Regions from separate parts of the Kitasatospora sp. NBC_00039 genome, predicted to be linked through region 2. Evidence: riboswitches for the same ligand, from Rfam matches in the RefSeq annotation. Region 2 holds a riboswitch; each other region holds the start of a gene.
What was found. A riboswitch is a leader RNA that binds a small molecule or an ion and turns the genes downstream of it on or off. The one in region 2 is predicted to bind cobalamin.

Region 1 (2,252 bases), 4.4 Mb from region 2:
GACGGAGAGCGGCTCCACGTCGAGCCGCCAGAACGCCGGGGCCGGAGCGCCGAGCGCGTGGTGGACCGCGGCCCGGACGACGTCCGGTTCCGTGACCACGACGACCCGTCCCGCCTCCGGGGCAAGGCCGTCGAGCCAGGTGGCGACCCTGGCGAGGAGATCGATCAGGCTCTCCCCGCCCTCCGGGGCGAAGTCCGGATCGGCCAGCCACCGGGCCACCGCCCCGGGCTCCGCGGCGGCCACCTCGTCAAGGCTCCGACCGCGCCAGCCGCCCATATCGCGCCCTCCGGGAGCGGACGGGGCCGAGGCCGGGAGGCCGAGGGCCTCGGCGGTCTCCCGGCACCGGGCCGACGGGGAGACAAGGACCTGGCCGGCGACCCGGATGCCGCCCGCGGCCTCCCGCGCCTGCCCCAGCCCCGCCGGGTCGAGCGGGCCGTCGTCGTCGAAGCGTGCCTGCCGCATCGCCTCGCTCATCGCCGCTGAGATCAATGTCACGCGCACTGTCACGCCGCTCCTCCTCTGCTTCCCCAACTGTCCTGCGGCATCGACCGATCGGTCCGTGCACCCGGCGCTGGGGCGCGCGTCCCGGGACGGACCGGAGGATTCGCGCCGCCCGCACGCTCTTGGCGCAACCGCCGGCAGCCGATACCTTCTGCTCGATATGACGACGGTATGACGGAAGTCCGGTGAGAATCCGGCACGGTCGCGCCACTGTAAGCCAGGCGTGCGCCGCCCCCACGGGGCGGTTCGCGCCAGGGAGTCAGACCCGATGCCGTCGTCGATGCACCATCTAGCGGGACGCGAGTTCCCGAGGAGGTCCCCTGCCATGGCACAGACCGCTGCCCCCGCAGCCATCCCCGCCGGCCCCCTGACCCTGCCCGTCAAGGCGATCCTGCCCTGGGCCGTGTTCTTCGGCATCATCATGCTGGCCCTGATCTACTTCGTCGGCGCCGAACAGGGCGCCACCTCCCTCATCTCCGGTGAGGACGTGCACGAATGGGTGCACGACGGCCGCCACCTGCTCGGCTTCCCCTGCCACTGAGAACGGGGAGCCCCGAAGTGAACTCCAGCACCGTCAGATCCCTGCTCGTCCGCGGCATGCTCGCCGGCCTCGCCGCCGGCCTGCTCGCCCTCGTCGTCGCCTACCTCCTCGGTGAACCCCGGATCGACGCCGCCATCGCCTACGAGGACGCCCACTCCGCCGACCACGGCATGGAGATGGAGATCGTCAGCCGCTCCCTGCAGTCCACCGCGGGCCTGGCCACCGGCGTCCTCGTCTACGGCGTCGCGCTGGGCGGTTTCGCCGCCCTCGCGTACTGCTTCGCGCTCGGCCGTATCGGCCGCTTCACCCCGCGGGCGACGGCCGCCCTGCTCTCCGGGGCGGCGCTGCTCGCCGTGTACGTCGTCCCGTTCCTCAAGTACCCCGCCAACCCGCCGTCGATCGGCGACCCGGAGACGATCGGCAAGCGCACCACGCTGTACTTCCTCATGATGGCGCTCAGCGTCCTGCTGGCCGTCGCCACCGTGACCGTCGGCAAGCGGCTCGCACCGCGCCTCGGCAACTGGTACGCCACCGTCACCGCCGTGGCCGGCTTCGCCGTGGCCATCGGCCTCGCCTACGCCTTCCTCCCCCCGATCAACGAAGTCCCCGAGGACTTCTCGGCCACCCTGCTCTGGCAGTTCCGCCTCGCGGCCCTCGCCATCCAGCTCACCCTCTGGACGTCCTTCGGTCTCCTCTTCGGCCACCTCGCCGAACGCGTGCTGGAGCCGAGGGCCGCCCCGGCCGCTGTACCCGCCGTGGCCCCGGAGGTCGCTGCCTCCGCAGGCTGAGAACACACCGGGCGGCCCGACGGGAATCCCCGTCGGGCCGCCCGGCCGTCGTTCACCACGTGCCGCTTCCGGAGAGACCCTGCTCCGGGCGTGCCCGTGGGTGCTGCGGGTGCCCGCGGGTGCCGGGCGTGCCGGCGGGTGCCCGCGGGTGCCGCGTCCGGACCTCCCGGTGTCAGTGGACGGCGATCCGGTCGAGGTTGGGGCCGCCGTCAGCGGTCGTCGAGGTGACCCGGACGGTGTTGGCTCCGGCCTTCAGCGCGACCGGGAGCGAGCTGGTCGCCCAGGTGTCCCAGCCCGCGGTGGGCGGGAACGGGTGCCCGGCGGCGATCCGGGTGCCGTTGACGGTGATGTCCATCGGCCGGTCGGCGGCGGCGCCGTTGGCGTACGTCAGATCGAGGGTGGCTCCGGACGCGGCGGCCGCC
Region 2 (2,252 bases):
TCCTTCTCGTGAAAGCCCGGATCACCAGGTGCCCGGCCACGGTCGTACCCAGTGCCAGCGCGCCCACCCTGCGGGAGAGCCGGCAGGCGCGCTCGATGTCGTCCACCGTCACCGGCCGCAGCTCCTCGCCCAGCACCGGCCGGTGCTCGATGCGCTCGCCGTAGCGCAGGGTGCCCCCGAGCCGGACGCCGACCGCTCCGGCGAAGGCCGACTCGGCCTGGCCCGCGTTGGGGCTCGGGTGCGCGGAGCCGTCCCGCCGCCAGACCCGCCAGGCGGTCCGGGGCTCGGGCGCGGCGGCCACCGTGAGCAGGGCGGTCAGCCGGGCGCCCGGCCAGCCCGCCACGTCGTCCAGCCGCGCCGAGGCCCAGCCGAACCGGGCGTGCCGCGGCGAACGGTGGCCGACCATCGCGTCCAGGGTGTTGACGGCCCGGAACGCCAGCAGCCCGGGCGTGCCCGCGACCGTGCCCCAGACCAGCGCGTTCACCACGGCGTCGGCGGTGTTCTCGGCGACCGACTCGACCACCGCGCGGGCGATCTGCTGTCCGTCCAGCGCACTCGGGTCGCGCCCGCACAGGTGCGGCAGCCGCGCGCGGGCCGCCGTCAGATCGCCCGCGGCCAGCGAGCGGCCGATGGTCCGGGCCTCACGGGTCAGCGAGGTGCCGCCGAGCACCGTCCAGGTCGCGGCGGCGGCCAGTGCGGCCCGGCCCAGCGGCCGGCGGCCGAGGACGCGCTCGGCGGCCACCGCGCCGGCGGCGACGGTGCCCACGCAGAGCGCGGTGTAGGCGGCGCCGGCGGCCCGGTGGTCGCGCCAGAGCCGCTTCTCCAGCCGGCCGGCCGCGCTGCCGAAGACGGCCACCGGGTGGCCGCGGCGCGGGTCGGCGAACCGGGCGTCGGCGAGATACCCCGCGACGGCGCCCAGCGCGAAGGCGGCGGCGCGGGTCAGCGGGCGCACGGCGGACAGCAGAGGGCTCGGAGGGGCGGGGCAGCCTGCATGGCGTGCATGTCCTCACTCAGGGTCCGCGCCCTGGATCGACGTACCGGGGGCGAGAGTCTCCTGGCTTCCGGGTCGAACGCACTTCCGGGCCTTCCAGCGGCTTCTGACGGCCCGCCGTGGCATCGTCCGGACGTGCTCCCCGGTGACAGTGGCGGGACCGCGCCGGACTCTCACCGGCTTCCTCTGCATGCCTCCGTATTGGCTGAAGGATCCCATCACGGGGCCGAACCGCGAGTCAACCAAGGTCACGGAGGGTTTGGTCACACGGTCTCCCCGTTTCCCGCCCCGTTCCCGTCCCCGTCGCTACCTCCGATCGCCACCCCCCGCAGGGGCATGACAGCCTGTGCGATCGTCCAGCGGCCTGTAGGCCCCTACAGTCGCGCTTCGTGCGTTCGGCGGCTGGGGCGGTCCGACCGCCGACCCCTACCGTCGGGCCATGCGACGAAGACAGCCCCCCGCCGTGCCCCCGGTGCCCTTCTCGCCCGCGGCCGCCCGCGCGCATCGCGCCGGCCTCGGCCTGACCCCCGAGCGGGTGGCCGAGGGCATGGCCGCGCACGGGGTGCGGCTGCTGCCCGCCCATGTGCTCGGCTGGGAGAGCGGCGAGCTGCGCCCGACCGAGGAGGAGTTCATCGCGCTGGCCCGCGCCCTCTGGTGCCCGCCCGCCCAGCTGATGGGGGTCCTCCCGGCCGGGCTGAGGGACTTCCGGGTCGCCCGCGAGCTCAACCAGGAGCACGCGGCCCGCAGGATCGGCATGGCCCTGCACCACTACCGGCGGGCCGAGGCCACCGGCGTCTGGGACGGCGACCAGGAGCAGACGTACGCACTCGCCCGGGTGCTCGGCCTGACCCTGCGCGAACTGGTCGCCGTGACGGGCCGTCGGGAGGAGCTCGACCAGCGGCTGCGGCAGTGCGTGGACGGCCGCTGGCAGGCGCACGTCAGGGCGATCGGCCGGATCGTGCCGGTGCACGAGGGCGACCTCGCCGCCGTGCTGACGGTGCTGCAGAACGAGAACCAGGTTTCCTCCCACTGGGGCGCCGGCAGCTGGGGCCCCCCGGTTCCGGTGGCGCGGAGCGAGCAGCCGGAGCAGCCGCTCGGCGAGCGGTTCTGGGAGCTGCTCGGGCGGCTGGGGACCGAGATCCCGGTCTGAGGGGCTCTCTCGCCCGCGCATGCGCACGCGGTCCCGCCCGCGCATGCGAGCGCCGTCCCGGCACGGGCCCGGCATGACCCGGACGGCCGTGCCCGGTGGCCGGGCGCCGCC
Region 3 (2,252 bases), 4.3 Mb from region 2:
TCGAACAGGCTCATCCCCGCCGCGAACAGCAGCGGCAGGCAGACGATCGCGTACCAGGGCAGCCCGGAGGCCGCGCCCGAGCCGGCCATCACCATCAGGGTCACCTCGGTCGCGGTGTCGAAGCCGAGGCCGAGCACCATGCCGACCGGGAACATCTGGCCCGGCCGGGTGATCGAGCGGGTCGCCCGGTTCAGCACCCGGGCCAGGAAGCCACGCGAGTTGAGGTGCTCCTCCAGCTCGGCTTCGTCGAACTGCCCGGCGCGCATCGAGCGGAACACCTTCAGGATGCCGAACAGGGCGGCCAGGTTGAGCGCGCCGATCAGGTAGAGGAAGGCGCCGGAGGCGGAGGTGCCGACCACGCCGAGCCACTGGTGGGTGGCCGACTCGTCGTCCATCAGCGTGTTGGCCAGCTGCGCGCCGCCCGCCACCAGGGCGGCCATGATGACCACCATCGAGGAGTGGCCGAGGGCGAACCAGAAACCCACCGAGACCGGGCGCTTGCCGTCCGCCATCAGCTTGCGGGTGGTGTTGTCGATCACCGCGATGTGGTCGGCGTCGAAGGCGTGCCGCATCCCGAGGGTGTACGCGGTGATGCCCAGGCCCACCCCGAAGACCTGGGTGCCGACCTCGTACTTCTCCGGGGCGACCAGGAATATGAGCGTCCCGAACGCCACCACGTGCATGGCCAGGATCACACCGATCAACCCGGCCGTGCGGACGGTGTCCTCCCGCCTCCAGCGGAAAGTGGGCAGGACGGACGGCGCCGCCGGAGCAGCGGCGGTTTCGGGCACGGTCATCTGCGGATCACGCTCCAGCACCTCGTGGAAAGTCGTTCGTGAGATGCCGTGGCCGGTCTCCTGGCTGACGGGGCTTCCGTACCCGCCTTCCCAGGCGCGCGAGGCGCCCAGTGGCGTCGTGGGTACGGACGACTCCCCCGATCACAGTGGCGAGGGCCGCTCCGGACTTGAACCCCTGAGGGTTCGTCACCGGTCTTCCCGAGCACCACGGCGGGCAACACGGTAGGGCTCCCCGCATCACCCTTGCAAGGCTGCGCACCTGCGCAGGTGTCCAGGATCACAGGCCGGGGCCTGCGAGAATGTCCGCATGCATCTCGTACCGGCCGACCGCGCGGGTCAGCGCACCATCGACGGGCACCGGGTCTGCGAGGCCATCGCCGCCATCGGCGACACCGCGCACGTCCGGTCCTGGGCCGAGCGGTTCTCACTGCTCGCCGACCCGGGGCGGCTCTCCCTGCTGCTCGCCCTGCACCGCGCCGGTCCGCTCGCCGTCACCGACCTCGCCGTCGCCACCGGTATGCGCGACCCCGCCGTCTCACAGGCGCTGCGACTGCTCCGCACGGCCGGCGTGGTCACCGGAGACAAGGACGGACGCGTGGTGCGCTACCGGCTCGTGGATGATGCCATGCGCCCCCTGCTGGACGAATGCGCCGCCGCCGAGCACCACGAGCCGGCGCCCGACACCCCCGACGGCTCCGCGACCGACCGGCACGGGCCCACCGCCGCGGCCGGCTGACCCACCCGTCGCGGCTGACCCACCTGTCGGCCGACCCGCCCGGAAACCACCCCGGGCGAGGCCACCGGCCGCTCCGGGTGTGTCCGGCCGGCGGGGGCTCCTGAGCCGGCATCAACCGTTCCGGGCGACCGGGGCCACCCCTCCCGCGACCGGGGTCACCCCTCCCGCACCAGCCGCTCGAAGCGGCGGAGCGAGCGCCGGGCCAGCGGGTCGGTGGCGGGCCGCAGGGCGCGGGTGACCAGGCCGGCGGCGGGGAGACGGAAGGCACCGAGGAAGGCGAACCGGGTGCCGTCCGGCTCGGGGCGGGCGGCCATGCCGCCGAGCAGGAAGCGGCTGCGCATCAGGCACCAGCCGGGCGTCAGCTCGACGTCGAAACGGGCCCGCAGCCGGCTGTGGCCCACCACCAGGGCCTCGGTGCGGCCGCCCGCCGGGCCCGCGGTGAGGCGGACGGAGCGGAGGTCCGGCAGCCAGCGCGGCAGCCCGTCCTCCAGGTCCGCCGCGACGGCCCAGACCTGGTCGAACGGCGCGTCGATCACCGTCTCGCGGACGTCGGCGCCAGGGGTGACGGCGGCGATGACGTGCAGTCGGCGCACCGGGTCGAAGGCCGCCACCGGCCAGGGGTTCTGCGCGCTCACTGCTGCCACGCCCTTCGGAAGCTGAGTCGGGCCCGGGAGAGCCGGGACTTCACGGTGCCGGCCGCCACGCCCAGCAGGTCGGCG

Region 1: it holds a riboswitch for cobalamin, as region 2 does, so the genes downstream of both, OG286_RS31930 (CbtB domain-containing protein) here and OG286_RS12060 (cobalamin biosynthesis protein) in region 2, are expected to answer to the same signal.
Region 3: it holds a riboswitch for cobalamin, as region 2 does, so the genes downstream of both, OG286_RS31500 (HoxN/HupN/NixA family nickel/cobalt transporter) here and OG286_RS12060 (cobalamin biosynthesis protein) in region 2, are expected to answer to the same signal.

What each region holds. Positions count from the first base shown of each region.
Region 1 is NZ_CP108289.1:7,138,377-7,140,628, reverse strand. Features, by position in the region: gene OG286_RS31935 (histidine phosphatase family protein) at 1-507, opposite strand, end outside; cobalamin riboswitch at 652-792, shown strand; gene OG286_RS31930 (CbtB domain-containing protein) at 827-1,042, shown strand; gene OG286_RS31925 (CbtA family protein) at 1,060-1,830, shown strand; gene OG286_RS31920 (carbohydrate-binding protein) at 2,003-2,252, opposite strand, start outside.
Region 2 is NZ_CP108289.1:2,706,838-2,709,089, reverse strand. Features, by position in the region: gene OG286_RS12060 (cobalamin biosynthesis protein) at 1-952, opposite strand, end outside; cobalamin riboswitch at 1,048-1,179, opposite strand; gene OG286_RS12055 (helix-turn-helix domain-containing protein) at 1,431-2,141, shown strand.
Region 3 is NZ_CP108289.1:7,053,141-7,055,392, reverse strand. Features, by position in the region: gene OG286_RS31500 (HoxN/HupN/NixA family nickel/cobalt transporter) at 1-797, opposite strand, end outside; cobalamin riboswitch at 830-1,022, opposite strand; gene OG286_RS31495 (ArsR/SmtB family transcription factor) at 1,105-1,533, shown strand; gene OG286_RS31490 (SRPBCC family protein) at 1,689-2,168, opposite strand; gene OG286_RS31485 (RNA polymerase sigma factor) at 2,165-2,252, opposite strand, start outside.